Regions from separate parts of the Paenibacillus sp. GCM10027629 genome, predicted to be linked through region 3. Evidence: riboswitches for the same ligand, from Rfam matches in the RefSeq annotation. Region 3 holds a riboswitch; each other region holds the start of a gene.

Region 1 (7,804 bases), on a different contig from region 3:
ACGTGTAATCGATTGTTGCTTGTTCTGCTTTGTAGCCTGCAACTTCTTTCGCATCTAGCTTGATTGTTTTGCCTGTTACGCCTTCTTCAACTTCAGGCTTCGCAAGTTCTTTGTTCGTTCCTTTTTCAAGGTACTTCACAGTTACTTTTTGCGCTGCTGCTTTGAAGTAGAATACAACCTCTTGGTTTTTCTCAGCCGTGAATTTGTATTCCTTTGTGCTTTCCCCTACTACTGTGTACCCTGCAACATTCGCTGCTTTCAATGTTGTTGTTGCATTTGTTGTTCCAGGTACTGTAATCGATGGTGCTACTTCCTTATCAGTTCCTTCTAATAAATATTTTACTTTCACTGACTGTGCGATTGCCTCGTAGTTAAACGTAACTGTAACGTCTTTATTCGGCATCGTACCTGTGACTTGGCCACCCTTAACCTCCAAGCCACTTCCTGCACTGACACTTACATCCTTCAACGTATAACCTTCAAATGACTTGCTCTGGATGTCTATTGACTCGCCTTGAAGTTTCTTAACATCTTCTGCCTTCTCAAGCTCGATGTTCCCTACTTTATACTCGATTTTGATATTGTAAGGAGCTTTCGCATAACCGAACCAAATTGTTGGGTTAGGCTCACCATATGTTAATGTTACATCTTGAGGACTAGCACCCTTCTTAAGAAGATAACCTTCCACAATTTTTGCCGTTACCGTATACTTCTTGTTAATATCAAGCGCTTCATTGCCATTTTGTTTGAAGGACTCGCTATATAATGGTGCAGCAAGATCTGGTCGATCAACCGGCTTATTTTCTTCATTAACCGGCGTACCCTCAGCATTGACCCTGTACCCTTTGACCATAATAGAACCTTTACCAAAGCTTACTTTGGGAACTTCAAAATCTTTGGATGCAGGTTTATTATTCACATCCGTATATTCCATATATGTCTTACCATTGGTCGGATACAATGTATTTGGATCTGGGTTCTTTGTTGAATCCAGCTTCACGATGTAAGTCATCGTTGCTGGAGATCCTTCAACGATGTTTCCGATTTCCCACGTAATCGTTTCTGTTGTGTCGTTCCATTTAATCGTACCTTGCGAAACTTCAGGTCCCTTGGTTTTGTCGAACATACCGCCCATTGGATCAATGACTTTTGCGTTTTGTGCTGCGTAAGAAATCTTACTGGATAGTTCCGCGAAGACTTTTTCTAACTCAGAACTATTTGAAGCGTAATAGCCACGATTCTGGCTGTACTTCAGTACGTTTGTAGCGTTGGTGTTATCCCCGACTTCAAGTCCAATGGAATACATTTGGATCCCTTTATCCATCGCAAGCTTCGCTTCAGATATCGTCCCTTTTCCATTGTCAGTTACCTTATACTTACCTATTTTATAGCTGTAATCGGTCCATCCGGAGTCCAAATCATAACTTCCGCCTGATCCGATTGTATACGTGTAATCGAAATTCGAAAGCGCAAAGCTTTTCGTTTTGTCTCCTGGCCAAGTATAATCCAAAGCGTTAGAAGCCTTGTAGCTATATGTCGGTTCCCCATCACTTAAGAGAACGATGACCTTGTTATCCGCCTTACTTGACTTTAATAACTCATCAGCGCGGTGAATTCCTCCTTGGATATTCGTACCTCCACTCGGAGAAATATTGCCAATCGCCTTTTTCAGCGCATCGATCTGTCCGGCATTCTTGAAATCCGAAACATCCGTCACATCACCAGCAAAGGATACAGCGGCAATTCTTGTGGTCGAATCTTTATAAAGCAGTCTGTCCACGAACTTCTGGGCAGATTCAATCGCTTTGGACATCCGAGTCCCTTTCATACTACCGGACCGATCAATCACCAAAACTACGTCCGAACTACTCTTAATGTTCTTTCCTTCAACCGTTAGGGTTACTTTCCATTCCCCTGGCGTGCCTGTCGGTTCGGCCTTCTTCGTCAGATTGACCGCGCCTGGATTCGGCCAGACCAGATCGTTCGAAGCCGCCGCAGAACTCACTGGCAACGTGCCAGGAATGAATCCTGTAAAGACGGACAAGATGAACATCCATGTCACTACAAGTCTAAAACCTCGTCTCATGTCTACCTCCTATTAATATATTATTTCAGCTCCTTGGAAACGCAAAAAAGTCCGACTGCAATAACAACTGTTAGCTGCAGCCGGACTATCATAGGTCAAAGACCATTAGACTCCGAGGCTTTGCGACCTAACCTTTCGGTTAGTGTGCCGAAATATATAATTCTAGTCGTTGCAGATGGACATTATGTAGGTCTAAAGTAGGATAAAGGAACTATTTACATTGACTAATATATGCCACGAATAGGCGCAAAGTCAATTGATTTCGGGATTCTTGAACCTAAAGTTATTTTAAACTACGGGCTATAGGGCTGGGTTGACTCGTTACAATGAAGTTGCATATACTATAGAAGTAACCAACAAAATCAATCACATGAGGTGGAAAGGATATGGAAATTTTGTCGACTGTTCTTAGAAGAGAATTACCTTAACACGGGAGAAGTCTGCCCATTTTAACGTTAAGTGAATCCGAGAACAGTAGATAAAAGCCAATCCCTTTCTTACGAAACCTATATGATCGTGGGCGAGGTGTATTCACCTCGTCTTTTTTGTATATTCCACCATAGAAAAATAACGATTTCGTCGTTCATACAACCATGAATTGTTTCTTACGAAACAGAAGATTGCGAATTCTGCTGTTCTCTCGATTCAGCCGTAGCACAAGCTAAATTGAAAGGGAGAGAACAAGAATGAGTTTATTAAGCATTGAAGACGTTACCCATATGTACGGAGATAAATTGAATTTTCGCGAGATCAGCTTCCGCCTACTGCGCGGAGAGCATGTCGGCCTGGTCGGCGGCAATGGCGCGGGAAAATCGACTCTGCTCCGCCTGCTCGCAGGCGAGATTTTGCCAGATTCCGGGCGCATCGATTGGATGCCGCAGATCAATGTAGGCTATCTGCAGCAGCATATCCATTTACAGCCCGGGACGACGATTGCAGCCTATCTGCAGAGCGCATTTGCACATTTATATGATATTGAACGGCGCATGCTGGGCATGGCCGAGAACATGGCCGAGGCAGACAACGATCTAGACACGCTATTACGGCAGTACGGCGAGCTGCAAAGTCAACTCGAAGACTCGGATTTTTATCAAATCCACGCTCGGATTGAAGAGGTCGCTGCGGGTCTTGGCATTCTGGATCTCGGCATGGAGCGTGATGTCAGCAAGCTGAGCGGCGGCCAACGAACGAAGCTGTTGTTAGGTAAGCTGCTTCTTGAAGAACCTCACGTATTGCTGTTGGATGAGCCGACCAACTATCTCGATGATGTGCATATTGCTTGGCTGACGGGGTATTTAAAAAGCTATGAGCATGCATTCATCGTCGTATCCCATGATGAGCATTTCCTCAACGAGATCACGACGGTCATCTACCATCTGGAGCATCAGACCTTGAGGCGATACCCGGGGAATTACAACAATTTTCTGAAGAGTCATGAATTAAGCCGTCTGCAATTGCAGCAAGCTTATGAGAAGCAGCAGCAGGAAATAACACGACTTGAGAAATTCATCGATAAGAACCGTATTCGTAAGGCAAAGCAAGCGAAGAGCCGGGAGAAAATGCTCGGTCGGATCGAGCTCATCGATAAACCTACAACCGGACCACAGCCGCGCTTCAGCTTCGAGGTGCGTCAGAATCCCGTAAGCCATGTCATCACAGCAAAAGGCATTCAAATTGGCTATTCGACGCCGTTGATTGCCCCTGTCAATTTGGATGTGAAACGCGGGGAGAAAATTGCGATCATTGGCCATAACGGGATTGGTAAATCGACCATGCTGCGTACCCTGCTAGGCCTCATGCCTCTGCTTAACGGTACTCTTCAGGTAGGGGATAACGTGAAGGCAGCCTATTTTGCCCAGGAAAACATCGCTTCTGACCAGACACCCCTGGAGAGGCTCTTAGCCTTCCGGACCGATCTAACGCAGCAGCAAATTCGTAAGATGCTTGCAATGCCCGGCTTGACCGAGAAGCATATCCGGCAGCCCCTGCGCCACTTGAGCGGTGGAGAACAAGCCAAGGTGAGGCTCTGCGAATTAATGCTCACGGACAGCAACGTATTGGTACTCGACGAACCGACAAACCATCTGGATGTGCGAACGAAGGATGCCTTTCGCGAGGCGCTTAAAGCCTATCCGGGCACGATCCTGCTCGTATCCCATGAATCGGAATTCTATCGAGACTGGGTTACGCAAGTATGGCGTGTGGAAGATTGGTGCCGTGGTGCAATAAAAACGTAATTAATGATAGAGGACGAAAACAAGAAGAACCTGTGCGAATCCTTCGTATAAGAAGGAATCGGCACAGGTTCTTTTTTATGTAGGCCGCTACGACGTCCTTTTACCAACCGAAATCGATCGTATCTCCCGTCTCGCAATACGTCTTCAAGTTACTCAAAATCATCCACCACGAGCTCTGCGTGTTATCGTAGGATGGGTGGCCCTCCGTCCACTCATCATTGATCAACGTGAACTTCGTACAGTTGCCCACGGTCTCAAGATTGAACGTCATTCTGGACTGGAACTCTGCATGGTTCTCACGATAAGACGGACCTGCGTGCTCCGTACCGCTATACGTCTTATAAGGCTCGTAGGCGAGGACTTCACCGTACACATGAACGGTCTCATCCCCATCCGCACCCGGTCCGATATAAGCATAACGGCTACCGATTTCAAAGGTAGACTCTAATACGCATCCGAAGAAGAGCTTGCGCGTATTCTCTGGGACGAACATGGCATCCCACACTTGCTCTGGGGTTGCTTTAATATACAATTCATACTTCAATGGAACTTCACGCATTCCTTCGTTCCTCCTTCGATTTATGCAATACATATCAAGCGCATAACTATGCTAATATGATTATAAAACGTAATTATGCCCAAGTATTGTAAAAACGCGACAAAATGCACGCAGGAAAAGGAGCGGCTATTCATGAAACCCGAAATTGTAAAACCCAGTATGGGCGTATTGAATTTATCCCGTGGGACACATAAATTTCAACTGACAAGGCATGAGCCATCCGAAGATATCGATCAGTTCGTGAAGCATTTCTGGATCGTCAGCTGGGATTTAACTGAACAAGCCCCCTACTTGCAGGAGGTTGTACCGAACCCTTGTGTGAATCTCGTCATTGAATCGAATCGAAGCGCCATTTTCGGTGCTGCGAAGCAGAAATATACGCACCACTTAGAAGGTAAAGGGGTCGTATTCGGTGTCAAATTCAAGCCTGGCGGGTTCTATCCGTTCATTAAGCAACCGATCTCCGAGCTCGCGAATCAACCGATGCGCATTCAAGATGTATTCGACGTGGAGATCGGAACGTTAGAGCAGGAGCTGCTCACGCAAGAGAGTGAGTCCGACATGGTCCGTCTAGCCGAACAATTCATTCGCCCAAAGCTCCCGCCATGGGACGACCAGGTCGAGTTCATCAATCAGATCATCGACCGCGTAAAGGTGGACCGTGAGATAACGAAGGTGGACGAGATTTGCGATCTTTTTCACCTGAATAAAAGAACGCTGCAGCGTCTCTTCGACCAATATGTCGGTGTCAGTCCGAAATGGGTGATCCAGCTCTACCGATTGCAAAATGCCGCTGAGACGATCGAGCATCAGCCGCGCATCGATTGGTCCGAGCTCTCCACGGAGCTAGGTTATTATGATCAGTCGCATTTCATCAAGGATTTTCGCACCATTATCGGCAAGACGCCGGACGAGTACGTAAGGGAGCAGTTAAAGTGAAGGACACCTCTCGGGTGTCCTAGTAATTAGCATCTAAATCATATTCTGAATAATAAGTCCACCGATCATTGTCTACCCAATCCATACTGATTAATAAATCATATACATGAGGTCCAATTACCTTACTATCCCCATTATATCGTTGTGTGAATTCAACTTTGGCATTTACCACTGCATGTGATTGATCAACATATAACACACGTGCATTCATCAATTTATGAGTGGTAATTGTTTTATTGAACTCTTCTTTAATAATATCTTCATACTTACCGTAAGTTACTTTTTCATTCCATTTCTTAATTACCGTTGGAGAAATAGATTTAATAGCAGTCTCATAATTCTTCTCATTCATTGCTGTGTAATATGTGTTTAAATCTTGTAGTACCTTACCGATTTGGTCTGATTTGTTTACTAGTAATCCATCCGCTGTAACATCAATATTTTTGGGGACATCAATCTTCAAATGTATAGGATCCATCTTTGAGATCTTCCAACCTGATTTCTCTTTATTCAAAACAAACCTAGTCTCTGACGACTCATTCAATACTTGAGTTTCATAAGAATAACCCGCATGTACAACTGCTGTATTATTGTCTAGGTACTCAATCTTATTAACCCATGTCTCATAGTTTTTAATAGGAAACACCCGAGGAAACGATTCACTCGCTTCATTCACATACAATATATCAGGATATGGATAGTCTTGAGAAAACAAATCTGACAATGGTTTGTGCTTATCCTCTTGTAGATATCCTGTTAGAGTTTTTCGAATAGAATCATCCGCACCGTATCCAAACTTCGTAAAGGTAATTCTATTATAATCTTGATTATATACTATCTGATATCCGAGAGCTTCTCCGATAAAACGTAAAGGAACGTATATACTTCCTTCTATAGTACGGATAGGTTCCGGAAGAAAATATCTTTTATTTTTATACTCTACTATATCTTCACCCATCCATAAGTACATCGTCCCACCATCAATCTCTGCAGAGATTTCCTGTGCGTCCTTATCAAAACCTATCTTGGCACCCATTGCTTCAAACAAAGATCGATAAGGAATAAATGTCGTCCCCTCGATTACAGTAGCTCGTGCATTTAGCTTCACACCATTAACAATAATTTCAGTTCCCTTAGCGTTTGCTGCAAAACTCACAGCACTGCCCAATAGTAATAAACACATCGATACACAAACTGTGAATAATTGTTTTTTCATTTTTCTGTTCCCACCCATATTATGTAATAACTCTATATATAGCATTTTTTTCCACGTATTCATAGGAAAAAACCTTACTTCAAGAAGTAAGGTTGGGTGATGCCGCGGTATCTTTGCGCTCCAGACTAATCCAGACCAATCCCGCGGCCATACATACGGCACCGGCTAGCTGCCAGCCTGAGAATGATTCGCCGAAGAAGAGATAGCCCGCCGTGACGGCAGAAGCCGGTACCACATAGCGGAAGAAATTCGCGCGTGCCGCGCCGACCTTGAACATGCTCGCATTCCATACAACGAAGGAAATGACCGTGCAGATCAGCACGTTATAACCAATCGCGGTATAATGCGTCGCTGTCAATGCGCTCCAGTCCACTTTGCCCCAAGAACCAAACGTGAACGGAAGCATGCCGATTGCTCCGAACAGGATCATCCATGTACTCACCCGCAGAGCAGAATACCGTTTCATAATTGGCATGCAAGCCAGGTTATAGAGTGCCCCGAATATACTCACACCCAGCGCTAGACCATTCCCAATCATATGGTTGGAGGACAAATCGAGTCCTTCGCTTCCTCCAAGAATAATGAAGCATACGCCGATGATCGCTGCAACGCCGCCTGTCACGAGACGAGAGGAAATCCGTTCTTTCATGAACAAAGGCCCGAACAACGCTGCACAGATCGGCCAAGGTGCTACGTTCAATAGCGATGCGTTCGCCAGCGTCGTATATTTGATCGAGTACATAACGGCGATCTCGAGCCCCGTCACC
Region 2 (7,804 bases), on a different contig from region 3:
GCTGCTGCGCGCACAAAGTATTGATGCCTCCTTCCAAGATGTGGACTCGACTTTGACGATGGGTAATACCGATGACGATTCAGTAGCTAGCGCGGTGAGGAGTCTTGTGAGCGCAGGCCACTCCGTCTATCGAGTGGAGGAAAATCGCAAGTCACTTGAGGAGCTGTTCCTTCATATTGTCGGGGAGGGACGAAGCTTATGATCGGCAGAGCAATAAGGGCCGATCTCCTGAAGCTTAAGGGCAAAGGCCTCTGGTTTCTGGTGTTTCTGGCTCCGATCGGATTGATTGCCATGCAGGCGCTTAACTATGGCTTGCGATACGATTATTTGATGAAGCAATATGCGGATGATGTATGGAGATACTTACTGGAGAACATAGCGATGTTCGTTCCTATCGCGCTCCTCATGGGCATTACAATTCTAAGCTCAATGCTCGCGAATATCGAGCACCACACGAGCGCATGGAAGCAGCTGTTGGCATTGCCGATATCGCGTTATTCCGTATTTGGCGCCAAATTTGTGGTTGTGATATTCCTACTGACTATATCGTGCATTTTGTTGGCTCTGGGGTCAATCGCATTAGGCTTGATGCTAAGATTCGGGACGGATATTCCGATCGTCGATGTGGCAAAGTTGGCCTTCTATCCCTTTATCGCTTCCTGGCCCATTCTAGCATTTGTGCTATGGATGTGTATGACATATCGGAATCAGTCACTTCCCATCACGATTGGCGTAGTCCTGGCCGTGCTATCCATCTTTCCGATCTCAGAATGGCTGCCCGTGAGTTGGCCGCTTGCTGCATTCAAAGCTTCTCAGGGGGAAGTGTTCGTAGGGGTAGGTTTCCTCTGCGGCTTCGTCGTTCTGTTGCTCGGCTCTATTCACTTCAACCGGAAGGATGTGAACTGAGATGAATATCAAATCATTTATGGGATTAATGGCTTCAGAAAGACTAAAGCTGAGCCGATCCCCCATCTGGATTTTGGTTCTTGTAAGCCCGCTTATCTCGCTCATCATCGGTTTGATGGCATCGCTCGATGATACGCCAGCACTTATACACTACGTTCAGTTGCAGTCCGTCGTCTTCACACTTCACGCTATGCTGCTGCTTCCGATTTTGACGGGAATATTTTCTGCGTTTGTGTGCAGATATGAACATAGCGGCGGAGGCTGGAAATCACTGCTATGCTTGCCCGTATCTAGAACGGGCTTATTTATGGCAAAGTTCAGTATTGTTGTGCTGCTGCTTGCGGTTACCCAACTGCTCATGCTCGCTTCCCTAGCTGCGTCAGTAAGCTTTCATAATATTCCCGGAGGAATGAACTGGGAGTTGACGCTTCCAGCTATCATCAGCGGTTGGGTCGCTTGTCTGCCGCTCGCGGCTTTGCAATTATGGGTATCGATCGGATGGAGCAGCTTTGCCGCACCGCTGGCTATTAATGTAGCACTGACGTTGCCCAATATGCTGATCGTCAACTCTGCTCAGTTCGGACCTTACTATCCTTGGGCACAACCATCACTAGCCATGTTGACACATAGTGAGATGGACTTCGGTGCCTTCACGCTGCCGATCGAAAATATTCTGATTACGATTACGTGCAGTTTCATTCTGTTCTTCATTGGAGGATTACTGCATTTGAAGCGGAAAGAGGTATAGGGATTAGAAAACCGAATCCTAATACATCGTATAGAACTAGGGCAACTAGCCCTAGTTCTTTTTTTGGTATAAAGGATTGATATTCAAATAAGTTAAATCTTTGAAAAATCATGAAAAATATCTAAATACTATGAAAATTTTTCACTTTTTTATTTTCATAAATTGACATTCATATATACGTGATATATATTGGTTTATGCCAATGGTTCGTATATACTACTTTGCAACACATTATCTATACTCCATATTGTATTGGGTATATTAGCACTAATGGCAATTACATAATTTGGCACCCTAATCGAAAGGTTAGCTCGCAAAGCTTAGGAATCTAAGAGTTCATGACTTATGATCGTCCGGCCGCAATTAACATCGTTAATGCAGTCGGACTTTTTTGTGTTGAAAGGACGGAAAAGGAGGGTAGAAAGGGAAAATGAACAAAAAAATCACGGCCATCCTGCTTATGGTGATCGGAGTCGTGTTATTTGTAACTCCAAAACTGACAGAGATGTATCAAGATTATCAGCAGGAACAACTATTAAAGGAATGGCAGGCGAGCCTTCTTAATATTGATAGCGCAGAAGAACCTGCAGAGCAAGGACAGGAGGGAGCCGTGAAGCCTACATCTACCCTTCCCGCAATCCGAGGCAGTGAAGACAATACAACAGTCAAGTCCCCAGAGCATGAAGCTGCAGAAGGAATTCTGACGATTGACAAAATAAACTTAAAGCTTCCTATCCTTCATGGAGCAACGCAAGCCAACATGAGGAAGACCGTTGCTAGTATTGCGAATACAGGTAAGGCGGGAGATATCGGGAATTATGCCATAGCGGGTCACCGAAATCGTACATATGGAAGGAATTTCAACAGGTTGGACGAGCTGGCTGTGGGGGATCACATCAAGGTCAATAATGGAAAAGAGCAGTTTGAATACACAGTAACGGAAAAGTTACGTGTCAAGCCAGATGAGGTGTGGGTGCTAGATGCTAATGGCAAGGATAAGGAAATTACACTTGTTACTTGTGATCCGATGGTAAACCCTACTCATCGCCTGATTATCAAAGGAAAACTAATAGATAAGACTCAATTTAACTAGAAAGTGAGAATCATATGATTAGACAGTCAAGAAAAGCATTTTCAATGTTGGTAATCTTTATGACTTTTATGTTTACTATAGGTCAGAGCTTTGTACCCATGATCGCAAATGCACAGGAGTTAAATACAACTGGATTCGTTGATAGTTTTACGATTGACAAAACAACACTAAATTACGGGGAACAGACTCGAATCAATGTAAATTTTAGTGATAAATCTGGAAATCAAATGAAGACTGGGGACACGTTAACATTAACGTTACCTCCGGAATTAGTAGGATTTAGTGGAACGATTCCATTAGAAAATGAAGCAGGAACTAATTTTGGTACTTGTCAAATAACGACAACGAATGTGGTATGTACATTTACAGATACGGTTGAGAAACTTCGAAATATTAGAGGGCAATTTTATTTTACAGTTCGAGCTACGAATGTAGCAACGGATCAAAAGAAAGATGTTGAAACAAGTTTAGGTACAAATTTAGATAAGCAAACTGTAACGATTACCGGTCCAACTAGTGGCGGTTCTGGTTCTAAGCCATTTTTCTACAAAGCTGGTGATATCCAGCCGGATAAGGCCGATCAAGTGCGTTGGTTCCTAAATATAAACTTAAACAAAGAATATTTAAGTCGCGATATTGTTGTGTCTGATCGTTTGCAGGAAGGTCAAACTCTTAATAAAGATAGTTTTCGGATAACAGTTGATAACAGAGAGTCTTTATCCATTGAAGAATTTCAAAAGCAACGTTATGGAGTTATTCAGTTTAATGACGACGGTCTTTCATTTAAAGTCGTGATTAACTGGAATATGGGAAGTGCCAGGTCTTTTACCGTTTATTATACAAGTACTATAACGGAAAGCGGAAAGAGCCAAGAATTTTTGAAAAATAATTACGAGCTTGATTACCAAATTCTGTACAAAGACCCGGTTTCCGAGTCGGATAGTGCCACAGTCAAAAATATAACATTTGGCGGGGATGCTCAGGGTGATTTACCACCTAAAGGAACTTTAAGAATCGTTAAGCACATTGAAGGGAATAAAGAGAAAGTCATCCCAAATGTCTCGTTTAAGTTGTACAAAGAGTCAGGTGAACAAATTGGAGATACCTATACAACGGATGATCAAGGTATGGTTGAAGCTCCTGCTTTAGATGTAGGAAATTACTATGTACAAGAGATTGCAGCTCCAGACTATCTGGATTTCGATCCTCAAGCCAAAGTAAGCTTTACGATTGATGCGAGTGCTGAAAAAGGCGTTAAGCTGATGATTCCGAATAAAGTGAAGACGACATCCATCTCAGGAACAAAAACATGGAATGATAACAATGCGACAGAACGTCCAAGCACCATTCAAGTAGAGTTACTACAAAATGGTCAAGTTATCAAAACACAAGACTTAACAGCAACAAATGATTGGAAATATACATTTACAGATGTACCTGCGTATGATGCTGATGGAAATGCTTATACGTATACTGTCAAAGAACAACCGGTAGCAGGATATATATCTGAAGTGAACGGTTATGACATTACGAATACAAAAGTGGTGCAAACAACTACCGTAGAAGGAACAAAAACGTGGAAAGATGACAATGCGGCAGATCGTCCAAGCGCCATTAGAGTAGACTTACTACAAAACGATACTGTGATCCAAACGCAAGATGTAACAGCATCCAACGGTTGGAAATATACATTTGCGAATTTGGCAGTAAATGATGCTGATGGCAAAGCATATACGTATACCGTGAAAGAACAACCAGTAGCAGGATATACATCCGAAGTACACGGTTATGACATCACGAATACAAAAGTGATGCAGACAACTACCGTAGAAGGAACAAAAACGTGGAAAGATGACAATGCGGCAGATCGTCCAAGCAGCATCAAAGTAGACTTACTGCAAAACAATCAAGTCATCCAGACCCAAGATGTAACAGCATCCAACGGTTGGAAGTATACATTTGACAAGCTAGCAGCCTATGATGCAGACGGTAAAGCATATACGTATAGCGTGAAAGAACAGCCGGTAGCAGGATATACATCCGAAGTACACGGTTATGACATCACGAATACAAAAGTGAAGGATCCAGTAGTTCCTCCTACAGATGGTGGTACACCTACAAACCCAGGAGGTTCAACTACAGATCCAGTAAATCCACCTTCGGTTGTTAAAACCAAAGTAGCAGGAACCAAAACGTGGAAAGACGACAATACAACAGATCGTCCAAGCAGCATCAAAGTCGACCTGCTACAAAACGGTACTGTGATCCGGACCCAAGAAGTAACAGCAGCCAACGGTTGGAGATATACATTTACGGATGTAGCAGCAAATGATGCAAATGGCAAAGCGTATATATATAAAGTGAAAGAACAACCAGTGGATGGATATACATCCGAAGTACACGGTTATGACATTACGAATACAAAAGTAAAGGATCCAGTAAATCCACTTCCACCAATTCCAGGTGGTTCAACAACTGTCGAAGGAACGAAAACGTGGAAGGGTGATAAGACGTCTGACCGTCCAAGCATGATCATCGTAGACTTATTACAAAACGGTACTGTGATCCTAACCCAAGAAGTAACAGCAGCAAATGGTTGGAATTATACGTTTGCAGAATTGGCAACGTATGATGATGATGGCAACGAATATTTGTACGAAGTAAAAGAACAACCTGTAGCAGGGTACAAATCCGAAGTACACGGTTATGACATTACCAATACAAAGATTAAGAATTCCAAACCTACAGATACAACAAAGGATGGTTCTACACCTAGTAAAGGTGATGATAAGGTGGAATCTCTTCTTCCTAAAACGGGAGAATCATCTGCAGGAGTGATCCTTGAGGTTGTAGGTATGTTGTTGTTAATCCTTGGAGTCATGCTATTCGTTCGTTATAGAACTCAACAAAAAATGTAGGTATCTACTCCATACCCAGAGCTGCAGAGGACAGACGAATGATTGCATTCGGCCTGTCCTTTTTGTTGGCATCAAATAGGAACATACTGTTTTCACGTGTTAAAGATTACTTTTCCCATGATGAGAAGAAATGGGGGAAAGTAATCTTTTTTTCTTTACAAAATATTTACGTTCAGTTGATTTGTTGAAAACATTGCGATTCTACAATCAAATTGTCCTTAAAAACAACTTAAACACACAAATAACCAAAATACGGAGGAATTCATTGTGAAAAAACATCTTTCATTGAAGTCTGCCTTAATGATCAGCTTGATGGCTTTGAGCATCTCGGCGTGCGGTACGCCTCAACAATCCGCTCCATCGACCACCAACACTCCGGCCAAAGAACAGACTCTGGAAGAGATTCAAAAGCTGGCTAAGCAGGAAGGCAAAATTGTCAGTGTCGGGATGCCTGATGACTGGGCCAACTGGAAAGAAACGTGGGGCAATATCACTTCCAAATACAGTTTAACGCATTCGGATACGGATTTGACAAGTTCAGAGGAAATCGCCAAGTTCGATGCTGAGAAAAACAACCCAACGGCGGATATCGGGGATGTAGGCATGGCATTCGGTCCGATCGCCGTGCAAAAGGGTGTGACCATGCCTTATAAAACTTCTTACTGGAACGAGATTCCGGATTGGGCGAAGGATAAGGACGGCCACTGGCTGGTTGGTTATCAAGGGACAATCTCCGTACTTGTCGATAAAACGCAAGTGAAAAATCCGCCAAAAACATGGGACGACATCGCAAAAGGCGATTATAAAGTTCAGATCCCGGATGTTACCAAGTCTTCGCAAGCACAGATGGGCGTACTGGCAGCGGCGATCGCGCACGGGGGTAATGAGGGCAACATTCAGCCCGGATTGGACTTTTTTGCGAAATTGGCCGAGCAGAACAGATTGGTCACCAAAGACGTAACCAAAGCCGATTTGGAAAAAGGGGAAGTGCAAGTTGCGATTCTTTGGGATTTTGTATCTTTGGGCTTTAAAGACCAAATTGATCCCACCCGGTTCGACGTTAACATCATGAAGGAAGGCAGCGTCATTGGCGGATATGCAACCATCCTTAACAAGTATGCGCCACATCCGAATGCCGCAAAGCTTGCCCGAGAATATATCTTGAGTGACGAAGGACAGATCAACCTGGCCAAAGGCTATGCTCGTCCGATTCGCAGCAATGTCAAATTGCCGGAAGATGTCGCTAAGAAGCTGATTCCGAGCGAACAGTATAAAAATGCGAAGCCGATCACGGATTTTAAATCATGGGATGAAACAGCCAAGCAATTGCCGCAAATGTGGGAAGAACAAGTTTTGGTTAACATTAAGTAACGAGAAGTGAGGTTTGTCCGAATGAATCATAAAGTCACGCTGTTCGCTGTCATTGCGCTGCTTCCATTTGCTCTGCTGATCGTCGGGTTCGAGCTGCTACCTCTGACTGCTATGATCCGCGACAGCTTTCTTGCTGATGATGGGGTCACATATACGTTCAAGCAGTATATTACGGCTTTAACCAATCCTTATTATACAAAAGGAATGCTGAACAGCCTGCTCATTTCTGTATATGCGAGCTGCATCGGTATCGCGATCGCAATCGCCGCCTCTTATTCCATGACGCGAATGCCTGCGAAGATCCAGTCCATGCTGGTGACCTTCTCGAATTTAACGTCTAATTTTTCCGGCGTGCCGCTAGCCTTTGCTTTTATTATTTTGCTCGGTAACAGCGGCGTGTTTACGCTCCTCTTTAAAGAGTGGGGATGGAACATCATGGATTCATTCAATTTATACAGTTGGAGCGGGTTGGTGGCTGTATATGTTTATTTTCAGGTGCCTTTAGCTATTTTGCTTCTATACCCGGCCTATTCCGGTATTCATAAACATTGGCGTGAATCCGCTTCGTTGCTCGGAGCATCGGCTTTTCAATTTTGGTTGCGAATCGGACTCCCTGTCATGATTCCCAGCATAGTCGGTACATTCAGTATTCTACTTGCCAATGCCATGGGCGCCTATGCAACAGCTTATGCGTTAGTAGGGGGCAGCTATAATTTGCTGCCCATCCGCATCGGCGCGCTCGTAGCGGGGGATGTTGTCACAAGACCT
Region 3 (7,804 bases):
CGGGTCATAGGCATACGTTGTTTGTCCCTGCGCATCGTTCATCGCCGTCCGTCTGCCGAGTGCGTCATATTGATACGACACTTGCTTGCCATCCGCATAAGATAGCTGCGCCAGCCGGCCTGCCAAATCATAACCATAGGAGGTCTGCAGTCCCTCTGGGTCCATGACCGTCACGGCTTGCCCCATGCCATCATAGGTTAGCTCTGTTGCCTTGCCCAGCGGATTCACGGAACGAATCAATTGACTACGCAGATCATACGCATATGTCGTCGTTCTGCCCATGGCATCGGTCTTGGCCACCAGATTACCAACCGCATCGTATTGGTAATTCGTCTTCTGCTGCATTGCATTCGTCACCGAGGTTAATTGCCCCAGTACATCATAGGCATACGAGGTCACTTGCTGCTTCGCATCGATCAAGCGCTCCAGCTGGCCGCGTGCATCATACGCAAGATGCGTCGTCGCGCCAAGTGCATTTACAATCGAGGTGACACGTCCCAGTGGATCGTAGTCATACTTCGTAACGGCCCCGCTCGCATCCATGCTTGACGTCACTTGTCCAACCGCATCGCGCTCCATCTTCTGACGTTCACCCATCGGATTCACCATCGCGACGAGCTGACCCCGCGCATCGTACTCGTACTTGACTACCGCGCCATTCGGACGCGTCACTTGTACCAATCTGCCTGCTGCATCATAATCCAACTGCGTCTGCTGCCCCAGCTCATCTGCTGTCGTCACCAGTTGACCCAGTGCATCGTACTCGTACGAGGCGACAAAGCCCAATGCATTCGTCTCTTGCACCAAACGGCCTAGCACATCATATGAGAACTGTGTTACCGCACCCGTTGGGTCTGTAATCTTCAACGGCAAATTGCGCACGTCATATTCAATCCTCGTGACGCCTTGATTCGCATCCGTCCGTGTAAGCAAGTTGCCGTTGCCATCATACGTAAACGTCGTGCTGAATCCGTTCGCATCAATCATCTCCACCAGTCGATCTACGTTATCGTAGACGTACTGTGTTGTCGCGCCGTTCGGCTCCTTCGTCTCGAGGACATTGCCGACCGCATCATAGCTCTGCGTGGTCTGTTGCCCTTTGGCATCCGTCACCCCCGTCAACCGATCGAATGAATCATAGCGATACGAAGTGACCGCACCTGCTGCATCCGTGCTCGATACCAAGTTGCTGTTGCGATCATAAGCTAGTTTCTGCTTCTGTCCGAGTGCATCAATTACCTCGGACACACGGTCGCGAGGGTCGTAATTCGAACGGCTTACGCGGCCCAGCGCATCTACCGATTCGGTAACGCGGTGCAGTGCATCCCGCTTCATTTGCTGTTGATGGCCCATCGGATCGATCACTACCTGCAAGAACCCGAGCGCATCATTCTCCAGCTGCATCTTCTCGCCCTTAGCATTGGTGATCGATGTTACCGTACCACGACCGTCATACGTTAGTTTTGACACTTGCCCCAGCGAATTCGTTATCTCACTCAAATTGCCGCGAGCGTCATAAACAAGCCCAGTACGCTGTCCCAGCGCATTGATCATTTCTACCGGCAAATTATTATCGTTGTAAGCGATTGTCGTCACGGCGCCTGCCGGATCAACCACCTGGATCTGATTGCCACGTTCATCATACCCATATTTCGTCATATTCCCGTTGCGATCCGTCTTGCTCGTCATATGGTCGTTTGCATCATACGTGAATAATTCGCTCGTACCGTCCGGATAACGAATCGCCGTCTGTCTGAACCGCTCATCGAAATCAAAAATTTTGACGCGTCCCAACGGATCTGTCGTCGTGGATTTCCGATTCTTCGCATCATACGCAACTTCGGCCCAACCGCCTGCAAAATCCCGTTGGCGTACGACCCGGCCCTCAGTGTCATATTCGTTCAGCAGCGTTGCTGTCTCATTCGGATTGTGCATCTCCGTCATCTGATGCTTATCGTTGTAGCCAAACCCGATCTCTGCACCGTCCGCCAGCTTCACCGCTATCAAGTCATGCGTCAACGGGTTATGGCTGTATTCAATCGCGCGCCCTGTCCCATCTGCTACACGCACCAGCTTGCCACTTGGGCCGTATGTGAACGTTAGCGAACCGCTGTCACTGCTTACCTGTTCCAAAACTGTACCGCTATAAGTTAGTTTCACTTGATTGCCATTCGCGTCCCGAATCCGCTGCAGCAGCCCGTCTTCCCGGAAGGAGTACGTCCATTGCTGAGGAGTCGACAGAGTATACGTCTCATCCGCGTTGCGCTGCAATTCATCATAAACCCCGAGCGGCCGCTCATAATGACCGTCCGGCTTCGCCAAATAGACATCGGATGCGCCTTCCGGTCTATACAAGATCATCTCATTGCCGTCTCCCCGCTGCAGCCGCCACTCATACGAATGACGCCAGCCAAAACCGATCGCTCCATCGAACGAATCCCGGCTATGATAAGCGATGTTCATCACGAGCGGAATCGGACCATCCAGACGCATATTTTCATGCTGGAACAGAAAATCTCCCGTCGCAATATTAATCGGATCCCACCATACTGGAGGGTGGGCTCCATCCCGATTCGCAATCTTCTCGAACGTCAGCTCGCCAAGATCGGATTCCAGAATATTGCCGGCGAGCAGCGGATCTTTAATGAGCAGGTGCATGCCCTTCTCGACACTGTCTGGACAGCCTTGCTGATCGTTACAAGTCCGAATTCGGACGTTATTGAAATCTGCGATCTTCTTAACACCCGCGACGAGCGCATCTTTGCCCGCGACTTTGTAATAATACCCGGCGAGCGCTTCCCACGTCACATTCCAGGCTGGCGCTTGATAACGAAGCACATTCAGCATGTCCGACGGAACGCTCGACTTATTATCTGTGCCAATCGTCCGCTCCGCCGTAGCCTGAATATGTGCAATCTCATACAGCGGGAGCTTCACCCGAACTTCCCACTCACCGACAAAGGCTTTCGGCTGCTTCGTCGCTTCTTTCGGGAAATTCGTAAAGTCCTCAGCTACAATCTGCATGCCTTGCGACCAGGTGCGCTGCGGCTTAACGATAATATCCGAGGCAAGTACTACCTCATCTCCCGGCACTTGATCATAATTAACCCGCTTCGTTGTACGCATCCGAACCGTTACTTTGGAGCCAATCTCCCCGAGACCGCGCAGGATATGCGTCTCACTGCGCAAATCCGGTACCACATCGAGCGCTTTCGGGCGCATCGGTGGCGAATTGACGACGGAGACGTCGACATCCTTCTTGAACTGCGCGAACTTATCTGTCGGGGTTACACATACTTTGTAGTCCCCATCCGCTATTGGACGGCCGTCGATTTGACCGTTCCACTCTACCTTGTTATCTCCTTGCGGATACGTCCCACTCTCAATATCTCCTTCCCCGCATAAATCAATCGTTGCAGGATGCTCCATATCTTGAAATTCCCATATAATGCTCGTCTTCGGCGCATAGACCGAATTAATCGGCAGCGGATCCACTTTCATCTCAACCGTCGCCGCTTGTGCTTTCTCCACGCCGAAGCCCGGAACCATCGGAATGCCCGTCAGCAATACGACGACTGCAAGCATTCCGCTAATCCAGGAGCGTATCATCTGCTTATATTTTCTCTTCATCATCATTTCTCCCCTAATTCAACCTATAGCTTCCCTTGATTCTGCAGCATCCGCAGCAGCATTACGACGCCTTGCGCCCGTGTCGATACTTGGCCCGGATGAATATTCATCCCTTCGCCGGTCAATAACTTACGTTCCAAAGCACTCGCCATGAAAGGTCTAGCCCACGCACTCACCTTAGCCCCATCCCGATATGCATCCAGAATACTTTCGTCCGTCACCTTAAGCGGCTGTCCCGCTAACCAAGCTTCCGCACGCACGAGCATTGCCGTCATCGCTTCGCGCGACAGCTTCTCATTCGGATGGAACTTCCCTTGATCCCCTTGCACAAGACCTGCTTGTACCGCCGCTTCTACATGCACGTAACTCCAATGCGACTTCGGCACATCCACGAAACTCGGCTCATTCCCGAGCAGTGCCTGAAGCTTCAATGCACCTGACAACATGGTCACGAATTGTGCACGGGTTAACGGCGCATTCGGCTCGAATTTTCCGGCGCTGACCCCTTGGACGAGATGGCGTGCCGCAGCCGTCTCAATGGCTTCCTTGGCCCAGTGCCCCTGAATATCCGAATAGGTAATATCCGTGAGCTGCAATCCATACGTACCCGGCCCATCGATCTCCGCCACCATTTCCTTGCGTTCGTTATCCCATCTGCCACCAATATCCTCCCATTTGCCTGCCGACGCATCGAACGCATACACCGACAATTTGCTCACCTGATTCGGCTTCATCTTCGACACATCCACCGGGATATGCAGCGTAAGCGGCTTTACAGTCGCTTCCTTCCAGCTCAACTTCACGACAGGTCCTACCGGATGCGAATTAGCAGCCACCTTCTGCTTAAGCGCCTTGTCCCAAGCCGTCGTGACCGTTAACGTCAGCTTCGAACGCTCTTGAAAAGCATACTTCGGCACGTTCAACGAAATCCCAGACTTCCGCGCTTCCAACACGCCGCCATCCGGGCCGATTTCAGCCTCTACCAACTCATCCATTTCCATCGAAATCACTGAATTCCATGAACCTGGCGTTCCCGCTGTGGAAGACTGCCCCGTAGTACCGCCTTCCTCTTGACCCTCTTGACGCGTCATCGTCTTATAGACCAATTTCTTCTGATCATTCATAACGAGAAGGCGATCCCCGTCGAAGAACAGATCCTTCTGATTGATCTTCCCTGATGTGACCTGCCACGTCTTACCTGTCCCCATATCTCCTGCAAAAATCTGAAGTACCCCGTCAACATATTGCGTCCAAGCCGCATAAGAATCGCCAAGTGCTGCATGCGAAAGATTCTTCCCGGTAAAAGGAGGAACAAGAACCATCTTTTGCGGCGTCTGCATATCCTTCAAATCATATAAAACGACGGATGTCGTATCCTCGCCACCTTCATCGCTTCCTCTCTTGAATGTCAGGACGCGCGTACCGTCAAATGCATAAGAGCGGAACGCCTCTCCCTCATCCAGCACAATCACCTTCGTCGTTGCACCTGTATTCACGTCATAGAGATACCCTGCATCCTGATACCAATATTTTGTAAAAAACACTTTGTCATTCGCAATCTTCGGATAATCTCCATCACCAATCACCTTTTCCGTACCGGCCTTGAGATCGTACAAATACACTTTGTGACCCGATTCCCCCCATACCACGTAACGTCCATCCGATTGCGGCGAACCTAAATGTCCAACGGTCTTGCTGATCTTCGTTTCTTTACCCGTCTTCAAGTCGAACATATAGATATCCCAGTCCTCTTCGCCCGGAGCCGTATTTCTTTTATCCGCCCAGAATATGAGATCACCATGAATCGACAGCTCTCTTTTATACGATTTCACCGGCGTCAGCAGCTTGGATTGATTCGTCTTCAAATCCCGATACATCACTTGGCGCGTCGTATCCGCACCCGTGACGAACCACACCATATTCGAGCCCGAAATTTGAATATCCCCCCCTTGCATGTCCACCTTCGTCACTTCATCCTCCGTCTGAATCTGTACAGCAGCATGCGCACTTGGCGCAGCCAGCACACTCCATGAAGCAACTGTTAATGCACAGCAGAGCGCCGCCATCCGAAGCCGGTACTGCCATCCTTTCTTTCCTTCTTCCGTTCTTCTCATCATCGATTCCCCCTATGGTCTTTTTTGGGCACACAAAAACCAAGCCTTTGAGCGGCCCGGCGATCATAGTACGAATGTACCTTAGACCCGTGGCTTTGCGTCCCCGTCTTTCGAACGAGTTTGCCTTGGTTCATTCACTTGGTTCATAAAAGATTTAGGTTCTATAACCTAAATTCACGCGCGATCTTCATCGATCAAAAACCTGCATTTCCTTTTGGTGGTAAAATATACCTAACCAAAAAATTACATTCGTCATCCACTTCTAAATTCCTCCAAATTCGATTCCAAAGTCATAAAAATAAGTCGAAATACCTAGAAATATGTCATTTTCTGAAAAGTTCTTCTGTCCAGACATACCACGCCAAAAAACCGCTCAGCGGTTTCGCCAAGCGGTCATGTTCCTACTATTAATCTTTACTTCATGAAACTGAACCTGCAGCCCTTTCCCTACATCTGAATCGATTCGATCATCTCATGCACAGCATTCTGCCACTCCCCCTTCACATCTGCGGGACAGGTGAATGTGATTTCCAGAAAAGCGCCGTCTAATTCAGCCCAAGCCACGAGATGATACGTGTCGCCTGCCTTGGATGGAACGATGACCTCATTAATCGCGATATGCTTCCCATGGACTTGCTGCGTCTCATCCTTCAACCACTCTAATTTTACACCTTCATATTGTTGTTCGAAGATCCCTCTCATCTTCAAACGTCCCATATCGATCCCCTCATCCGTCACCAATTGCTCAGGATCATGCAGCATTTCGAGCTTCACTTGATTCGCTTTATCGGTATAGATCAATTTCGAATTTGTGGAGCCTGACGATTGTGCCTCAAGGCCCTCCGGAAGCTTCAATGCCATCAGATCCGAGAATACTTTCGTCATGCCCTGCCCATCATTCTGGCCTTCATCATTCTTTTGTTCCTTCTCGGCAGTCTCTTCACCCTTTTGTTCTTGCTTTCCCCGTTGATCTAGCGGCTCAGCCTCTATATTCATTTCTGCCTTTGTTTCTTCCGCACCTGGAACCGAGCAAGCTGAGACACTGGCCACAACTCCGAATACGAACAACACCGCTATCCATTTTTTCATCCATCATCATCCTTTACTCAAGATTTCATTACTCATTCAAATAGGTTGTGATCCGATTTGCGATCAGATCCGCAACAGCTTGCTCCGACTTTTGTCCGCTAAAATAGGCTTTCGCTTCCTCTTCAATGATCGATTGAATCTTCTTATCTTCTCTCACCGTTGTCTTCGTATCGGCGACCATCTGTTTAAGAACTTCGAGGTCTTCCTTGCTAACCGGTACGGAAGATCCCGTCGGCGACTCCACCGAGCCTTTATTCTCAAGGTCCTTGAACATCTTCTCGTTCACCGATTTGTTAATGGAGAAACCCTGCAGTCCCGGCAGCATCTGCGCCTCTTCAGACATCAGGAATTTCATGAAATCCCACGCTTCCGCCTGGACGTCTGAGTTCGCGTTGATCCCGAGCGTCCTATTCATGATGAATGAACCTCCCGATTGCTCCTGCAAAGCCCGTGGCTTGTTATAGATCTTCCCTTTCTCATAGAACATGGCTGGTCCGACAAAATAATCTTCAGGAGATATAATCATCGTAGGCAAAAAGTAGGATTCATCTGCAGCAATCTCGGCCTTCGTGACGACTTCATCATCATACATCTTCTTCACTTGCTTCATGAGTGATGAGAATGCGTTCGTGTCGAAACGCTTCTCATCCTTCACAATCCCTGCATAGTTATCCGAGAACAAATAGTTCAGCATCTGCTCCGGAGGCGTATTTCCCGTCGCATGTTTCCGTTTCCCTGAAGCTGCCAAGCTTTTACCAACCGTTGTGAAATCGTTCCATGTCCAGTTCGAATCATCGAATGTCACGCCTGCATCCTCAATCGCCTTGGCATCCCCCATCATCCTGTCCAAGAAGAATCGTAAAGGCAGCGTGTAGAGACCTCCATTCATCTTGGCACCGTCCAGAATATTCATCTCATATTGGCTGGCATCAAAGGACTGATCCTGCTTCATCAGATCGCTCAAGTTAACC
Region 4 (7,804 bases), on a different contig from region 3:
TAGGGTTTTTTTGTTGCTTGTGAAATTGTTGCTTATGAACTTCTGAGCATGCTTTTATTTGCATCTGGAGTTGCTTCTAGAACTTCTTTTGCAACACTTCTGTAATAGTTCTGAACAGTCTTTGACACGCACCCATCAAAGGATACAACTACGTCATTTACATTGTAAAGGAATTTTGAAGTATGCCCAGAGCTGTGTTATAATAGAGCTAAGCAAAGGAGGAGTGCCCTATGAAATACAGCATTCGAGGCCAACATATCCAAGTGACAGATGCTTTAAGAGAGTATGTAGAGAAAAAGCTAAGTAGATTGGAAAAGTATTTTGAAGTGCCGCCTACCTCTGAGGTTCATGTTACATTGAGCGTAATCAAGGACAAACATAGCATTGAGGTTTCGATTCCTCTGCCAGGCTTGATGCTCCGCGCCGAAGATAAGACAGATGACATGTATGCTTCGATTGACGCTGTGATTGATAAGTTAGAGCGTCAAATTCGTAAACACAAAACCAAATTGAACCGCAGATTCCGTCAAGAGGGCAGCTTGAAATCCTTAATCGTTGACGGAGGCTCCACAGCAGTTGCACTAGAGGATGAAGAGGATACTCTCGAGCTGGTGCGTACGAAACGTTTCACACTCAAACCAATGGATGTGGAAGAAGCGATCTTGCAAATGAACATGGTTGGACATAACTTCTTTGTCTTCTCCAATATGGACACGAATCAGGTGAATGTTGTGTACCGTCGTAATGATGGTAAATACGGCTTGATCGAACAAGATTGATATTAGCATCAACAAACATTGAAATGAATATACATTGAAGTGAATTACAAAGCTTGACTCCTCTCCGGGGAGTCAGGCTTTTTCTAGCTTTAGGAAGCCCATAGGAATTACAATTTTAAGATATACACAGAATGGAAATATTTTTGATGGAAACTTTTCGAAACAATCCGGCCTGTTAGCGCGTAAGTATATACGTAATGTCCATACTCGATTGTTGCGACAATACCCACAAACTGTTACAATTTAATGCAAACCATCTGTTTGTACGAAATACGAAAGGGGTCTACCCATGCTAGGACTTGTTAAAAAGATATTTGGCGACCAGAACGAGCGCGAAGTGAAACGCCTCATGAAGACGGTTGACCAAATCAACGAAATGGAACCGACGTATAAGGCGCTTTCGGACGAAGAGTTGAAAGCGAAAACGGAGGAATTTAAAGCGCGTCTTGAAAAAGGCGAAACGCTAGATGACATATTGCCAGAAGCTTTTTGCGTGGTGCGTGAAGCTTCGATTCGGACGCTCGGTATGCGTCACTTTGATGTACAGTTGCTCGGCGGTATGGTCCTTCACGAAGGTAAGATCGCAGAGATGAAGACAGGGGAAGGGAAGACGCTTGTAGGTACTTTGCCAGTCTACCTGAATGCATTGCTGGGTAAAGGCGTACACGTCATCACCGTCAATGATTACCTCGCACAGCGGGATAGTGCATTGATGGCTCAAATTTATGAATTCCTAGGCTTGACGGTTGGGGTTAACCTGAACGGGTTGAGTCATGAAGATAAGCAGGCTGCGTATGCTTGCGATATTACGTACGGAACGAACAATGAGTTCGGATTTGACTACTTGCGGGATAACATGGTGCTCTATAGCGAGCAAATGGTTCAACGCCCACTATACTTCTGTATTATTGACGAAGTGGACTCCATCCTCGTCGATGAGGCGAGAACACCGCTCATTATCTCAGGACAAGCCGCGAAATCGACGGAGCTGTATTTTGCTGCGGATCGATTTGTTCGTCGTTTAACGGCCGAAGAGGATTACACGGTTGATATTAAAGTGAAATCCGTTGCGTTGACGGATGCCGGTGTTGCGAAGGCAGAGAAAGCATTTGGCGTTGAAAACTTGTTCGATCAAAGCCATGTGACTTTGAATCATCACGTGTTACAAGCGTTAAAAGCGAACGTGATCATGCGTCGTGACGTTGACTACGTCGTTCAAGATGGTGAAGTCTTGATCGTCGATGAGTTCACAGGTCGGATCATGCAAGGTCGTCGTTATAGCGATGGTCTTCACCAAGCGATTGAAGCGAAGGAAGATCTCGATGTTCAGAACGAGAGCATGACGCTTGCGACGATTACATTCCAGAACTACTTCCGGATGTATCGCAAATTGGCTGGGATGACAGGTACAGCGAAGACGGAGGAAGAAGAATTCAAGAAGATCTATGGTCTTGAAGTCATTCAGATCCCGACGAACCGTCCGAATATTCGTAAGGATATGCCGGATGTCGTCTATAAGACAGAAATGGGTAAATTTAAAGCGGTTGTCGATGAAATCGTAGAACGTCATAAGAATAAGCAACCGGTGCTCGTCGGTACCATTTCGATCGAGAACTCTGAGCTTCTCTCGGAAATGCTGAAGCGCAAAGGTGTACAGCATAAAGTCTTGAATGCGAAATACCACGCGGAAGAGGCGGAGATCATCTCGGATGCAGGGATTGCGAACTCCGTTACGATCGCGACGAACATGGCTGGACGTGGTACGGATATTTTATTAGGTGAAGGTGTCTCCGATTTTGGAGGTCTGCATATTATTGGTACAGAGCGCCATGAGAGCCGTCGGATTGATAACCAACTCCGGGGTCGTGCGGGACGTCAAGGGGACCCAGGTTCCTCGCAATTCTACTTGTCGATGGAAGATGAGCTCATGAGACGTTTCGGTGCAGAGAACATCTCTGGTATGATGGATCGTCTGGGCTTCGATGAGGAATCACCGATTGAGAGCCGTCTTATTACACGTGCGGTTGAGTCCGCTCAGAAACGTGTTGAAGGCAGCAACTTCGACGTTCGTAAAATTGTCCTTCAGTATGATGATGTGATGAACCAGCAGCGTGAGATTATTTACAAGCAGCGCCGCGAGATTCTTTTCTCCGATAATATTCGTGAAATTGTCCTTGATATGATCAAGCCGACCATCGAACGTATTGTCGAAGCGCACTGTTCGGAAGATATCCCAGAGAACTGGGAACTGGATGAAGTAGTAGAATGGGCGAACAACACACTCCTCGAAGCCGACCAAATTTCGAAAGACGACATTTGGGGCAAGGAAAAAGAAGAGATCGTGGAATTCATCATGGGTCTTGTTATAGAGCGCTATACAGCACGTGAGGAAATCATGGGCGAAGAAATGATGCGTGAGTTCGAGAAGGTTATCGTGCTTCGCGCCGTGGATAGCAAATGGATGGATCACATTGATGCGATGGATCATCTGCGTCAAGGGATTCACTTGCGTGCATATGGCGGTACGGATCCGCTTCGTGAGTACCAATTTGAAGGCTTCGAAATGTTCCATGAGATGATTAGTCAAATCCAGCAGGATGTGGCGACGTATATCATGAAAGCACAAGTAGAACGTAACCAGGAGCGTCAAGCGGTTGTCGAAGAGAGTAAAATCTCCACGAACAACAGCAGCGAGCCTGCGACGAAGCAACCAGTGCATAACGAGCCACAAATCGGACGCAACGATCCATGCCCATGCGGCAGCGGTAAGAAATATAAGCAGTGCCACGGGAAGTAATCTTCCCGTCTAACGACGAATGTGAAGCCAGATGAGGTGGATGGAATGATCGAACCAAGCGTGAAACAGGATTTACGTGAAATTGCAAAGAGATTATCTGACCTTAGGGGGTCTCTTTGACTTAGATATGAAGCAAGAGATGATTGAGAATTTCGAGGTCAAAATGGCTGCGCCCGACTTCTGGGACGACAATGAGCGTGCCCAAGGCATTATTGCTGAGCTAAACGTGGTCAAATCGGCCGTCGATCAATATCAATCATTGAATCAAGAGTATGAAGATACGACGATGATGCTCGAGCTTGCGGCAGAAGAGCAGGATGAAGATTTGGCAAAAGAGCTATATGTTAATGTGGCGGGCCTGATGAGCAAGCTGGAGACATTCGAGCTTCAGCTGCTGCTCAACCAGCCATACGACAAGTTCAACGCGATTCTTGAGCTGCATCCTGGAGCGGGTGGTACAGAGTCCCAAGATTGGGGCCAAATGCTGCTGCGGATGTACACCCGTTGGGCGGAGAAACGGAACTTCAAAGTGGAAGTGCTCGACTATCTCCCAGGGGATGAAGCGGGGATCAAGAGTGTAACCCTTCTGATCAAAGGCTTCAATGCTTACGGTTATCTCAAGGCGGAGAAAGGTGTACATCGTCTGGTACGGATTTCGCCGTTCGATGCATCTGGTCGTCGTCATACTTCGTTCGTATCATGCGATGTTGTACCAGAGATTTCGGAAGATGTGGAAGTCGACATTCGGACGGAAGATTTGAAGATCGATACGTACCGTGCGAGTGGTGCGGGCGGTCAGCACATCAATACGACGGATTCCGCTGTTCGGATTACGCATATCCCGACGGGCGTCGTCGTAACGTGTCAGACGGAACGTTCACAGATCAAGAACCGTGAGCGGGCAATGACTGTACTTCGTTCCAAGTTATATGAGCGTAAGATCGAGGAGCAACGGAAGCAACTTGATGAAATTCGTGGAGAACAGTCGGATATCGCTTGGGGAAGTCAGATTCGTTCCTATGTATTCCATCCCTATAGTATGGTTAAAGATCATCGGACATCTGTCGAGACAGGTAATGTCGGCGCAGTAATGGACGGCGATCTGGATGCCTTTATTGATGGGTACTTGCGCAATCAGATTCGGCACGAATAGATATTAGAAATTCCCACATCATTAATGATGTGGGAATTTTTTTTGTTCTAAAGCATGAAAGTATCTTATTTTTTCTAAATTTCTTGATATTAATAGTTATTTTTTACTATTTTCCATAAAGAATCTTGATTAAAAACCGATAATAATAAGAGAAATGTATTTTTATCCAATTAAAAAGAACTATTATGAATGGGACTCGAGAACGAAGACAATCGAAAATGTTAGCAAAACTGTAGTGATGCAGTGACGCAAAGCCATGGGTCTTTCAAGAAATTGAAAGATTGCCAGGTTCCAACTTGATAGAAACAATGGCATTTGCTGTTGTTTTTTATATTGCAAAAAATAAAAGGAGGATAAGTATGCAATCTTTTTTTAAGAAGGTAAATATGATGATGGTACTTCTTCTTGTGTTGATGATGGTACCATATCAAACCACTTCGTATGCGGCTGCTAATGATTATGTAACCGTATCGAAAACTGTAAATCCAACGGTAATTACAACAGAACAGGAGGCGGAAGTAAAGCTAAACATCCAGGGGACTCCTCCGGTGAATGTTGTCATGCCGAATGACGTAATTTTGATCATTGATAAATCAGGTAGTATGAAGCCGGATTACCAACCCAACCATGGTGAAGATAAGATGTTGGCTGCTAAGAATGCGGCTAAAGGTTTTGTCGATTTAATGGATATGACTAAACATCGCGTTGGGGTTGTTGATTTTAGTTCTGCAAACTTAACAAAATCTCTCCCTTTGACGACTGATAAAGAAGCTGCTAAGAGCTATATTGGATCCATTGAAGCAAATGGAGCAACAGCAACAGGAAATGCGATTGATTTAGCGATTAAGGAGCTTGAGAACCATCGCCCGGAAGCTCAACCGGTTATCGTCATTATGACGGATGGTGATGCAACCGAGCCAAAAGGTACGGCATACGAGTATGCAAAGGAAAAAGCGCAGGCTGCAAAGGATGCAGGGATTGTGTTCTATACAATTGCGTTACTTCAAAAAGATGAGGATCCTGCAACGAGCGGGCCAAATAAATTGTTGAAGGAAATGGCAACGACATCTGCTCACCATCATTTTGTGTTAGGTTCAGTAGGATTAAGCGAAATTTATGCAGCAATTGTTAAGGAAATAGGTATGGCAAGTGCATACAATGTTCAAGTAACTGACATTGTATCACCTGAATTCGATATTGTTCCCGGTTCGTATGATTCAAATATACCGAAGCCAATAGTCAATGGTAATGTATTGACATGGAACTTTCAGGAATTAAAGAATAGTGAGTTAACGTTTACCTACAAGATAAAGCCGAAAGACCCGAACAAGAAAGGTACTTTCCAGGCTTCGACAACTGCCTCTACCATTACGTATAAAGACTATGCTGGGGCAGCGCGTCAAAAGGCGATTCCTTCGGTTGCAATACAAGTGAATTTGTCAGCACCGATTATCACTTCAATTGAGCAGAACTTCGGCAAACCAGAAGGTGGAGAGACTGTATCGATTAAGGGGGACAATTTCAGACCAGGTGCTACAGTGACTTTTGGAACGACTAGCGCAACGAATATCAACGTAGTGAGTAAGAATGAAATTACGGCAACAGTTCCAGCTGGGGCACAGTCTACGGTTACGGTTACGGTGAAGAATATAGATGGGCAAAAGGCTACAATACCGTACACTTACAAAGCAGACCCAGTGGTTACCTCGTTTGATCCAAACAATGGACCGTTAGAAGGCGGTACAGTTGCGAAGATTAACGGCAAATATTTCACACCGGGTATTGTAGTTAAGTTTGGCGATCAGATTGCTCCAATGTACGTGTATACAGATTCAACGTACTTCAGAGTAAAATCTCCGAAAGCGACAAAATCGGGTTCTGTAGATGTCACATTAACCAATTCCGATGGTACGTCATTTACAATCCCGAATGGTTTTACTTATAATGAGCCAGTAGTTGAGAAATTGACGGTTACCATGATTTCCCCAAATATTGGTGAATTGGCTGGCGGCGATTACATCTTTTTAGATGGTAGCAAGTTTGCTTCCGGAGTAAAAGTATATATAGGATCTGTGGAAGCACAAATTACAACTTATTATTCTACTGCGCGTGTTAAAGTAAAAACTCCTGCAGGTCAATCGGCAGGTGCTGTAGATGTAAAAGTCGTGAATCCAGATGGAGAGAGTGTGACAATCCCGAATGGTTTTACCTATAATCCAGCACCAGTAAAACCTGCTCCAGAGTTAACGAGCATTGCACCTGATAATGGCTTGATTAGTGGCGGCACAAGCGTGACGATCCAGGGCCTTAATTTTGTTAAGGGCTTAAAGGTATATTTTGGATCAACAGAAGCTGTGGTTAGTTCATTCGAATCAAGTTCGAAAATCGTTGTGACCTCACCTGTGGCGGTTACCGAGGGCTCTGTTGATGTGAAGATTGTGAATCCGGATGCTCAAGAAGCTGTGAAAACAAATGGTTTTACCTATCTGCCGATCCCGCCGAAGGTACCGTTAATTAGTGGATTATCTCCCGATAACGGGCCATTAACAGGAGGTACGCCCATTTATATTGACGGACAAGATTTTACTCAAGGTTTAAAGGTTTATTTCGGCGGAAAAGAAGCTGTGGTTAATACTTTTTACACTAGTGCTCGAGTGAAAGTAACAGCACCAGCCGGAACGCAAGCTGGATTAGTTGATGTTAAGGTTGTAAACCCGGATGGGCAGGAGAGCACTAAATTAAATGGATATACGTATAATGCACCACCAGTTCAAAAGGCTCCGACGATTACAGTACTTTCACCAAACAATGGTCTGATTACTGGAGGAACGATCGTTTATATCGATGGTGCAGATTTTGTTCAAGGATTGAAAGTATATTTCGGGGATAAAGAAGCTGTAGTCAATACTTTTAACTCCAGTGCTCGATTGAAAGTAACGGCCCCAGCTGGGACGGCAGTCGGAGCGGTTAATGTCAAGGTTGTAAACCCGGACGGCCAGGAAGGCGTTAGCATAAATGCTTATACCTATAACCCACCGCCTGTTGCGAAGGCTCCAACGATTACAACGCTTACAC

The links. A riboswitch is a leader RNA that binds a small molecule or an ion and turns the genes downstream of it on or off. The one in region 3 is predicted to bind cyclic di-GMP.
Region 1: it holds a riboswitch for cyclic di-GMP, as region 3 does, so the genes downstream of both, ACFQZR_RS24910 (MucBP domain-containing protein) here and ACFQZR_RS26130 (S-layer homology domain-containing protein) in region 3, are expected to answer to the same signal.
Region 2: it holds a riboswitch for cyclic di-GMP, as region 3 does, so the genes downstream of both, ACFQZR_RS08175 (class D sortase) here and ACFQZR_RS26130 (S-layer homology domain-containing protein) in region 3, are expected to answer to the same signal.
Region 4: it holds a riboswitch for cyclic di-GMP, as region 3 does, so the genes downstream of both, ACFQZR_RS07940 (IPT/TIG domain-containing protein) here and ACFQZR_RS26130 (S-layer homology domain-containing protein) in region 3, are expected to answer to the same signal.

The regions. Positions count from the first base shown of each region.
Region 1 is NZ_JBHTGZ010000014.1:502-8,305, forward strand. It holds partial or broken gene ACFQZR_RS24910 (MucBP domain-containing protein) at 1-2,086, opposite strand, end outside; cyclic di-GMP riboswitch class I at 2,159-2,245, opposite strand; gene ACFQZR_RS24915 (ABC-F family ATP-binding cassette domain-containing protein) at 2,773-4,323, shown strand; gene ACFQZR_RS24920 (SRPBCC domain-containing protein) at 4,424-4,882, opposite strand; gene ACFQZR_RS24925 (DUF6597 domain-containing transcriptional factor) at 5,015-5,821, shown strand; gene ACFQZR_RS24930 (copper amine oxidase N-terminal domain-containing protein) at 5,841-7,037, opposite strand; gene ACFQZR_RS24935 (DMT family transporter) at 7,117-7,804, opposite strand, start outside.
Region 2 is NZ_JBHTGZ010000005.1:484,784-492,587, forward strand. It holds gene ACFQZR_RS08160 (ABC transporter ATP-binding protein) at 1-202, shown strand, start outside; gene ACFQZR_RS08165 (ABC transporter permease) at 199-906, shown strand; gene ACFQZR_RS08170 (ABC transporter permease) at 914-1,654, shown strand; cyclic di-GMP riboswitch class I at 1,933-2,019, shown strand; gene ACFQZR_RS08175 (class D sortase) at 2,085-2,747, shown strand; gene ACFQZR_RS08180 (Cna B-type domain-containing protein) at 2,762-5,665, shown strand; gene ACFQZR_RS08185 (ABC transporter substrate-binding protein) at 5,933-7,036, shown strand; gene ACFQZR_RS08190 (ABC transporter permease) at 7,058-7,804, shown strand, end outside.
Region 3 is NZ_JBHTGZ010000017.1:99,910-107,713, reverse strand. It holds gene ACFQZR_RS26135 (DUF6531 domain-containing protein) at 1-3,636, opposite strand, end outside; gene ACFQZR_RS26130 (S-layer homology domain-containing protein) at 3,654-5,747, opposite strand; cyclic di-GMP riboswitch class I at 5,792-5,879, opposite strand; gene ACFQZR_RS26125 (hypothetical protein) at 6,192-6,833, opposite strand; gene ACFQZR_RS26120 (ABC transporter substrate-binding protein) at 6,862-7,804, opposite strand, start outside.
Region 4 is NZ_JBHTGZ010000005.1:432,350-440,153, forward strand. It holds gene hpf (ribosome hibernation-promoting factor, HPF/YfiA family) at 231-779, shown strand; gene secA (preprotein translocase subunit SecA) at 1,069-3,576, shown strand; one part of gene prfB (peptide chain release factor 2) at 3,622-3,693, shown strand; one part of gene prfB (peptide chain release factor 2) at 3,695-4,729, shown strand; cyclic di-GMP riboswitch class I at 4,943-5,026, shown strand; gene ACFQZR_RS07940 (IPT/TIG domain-containing protein) at 5,089-7,804, shown strand, end outside.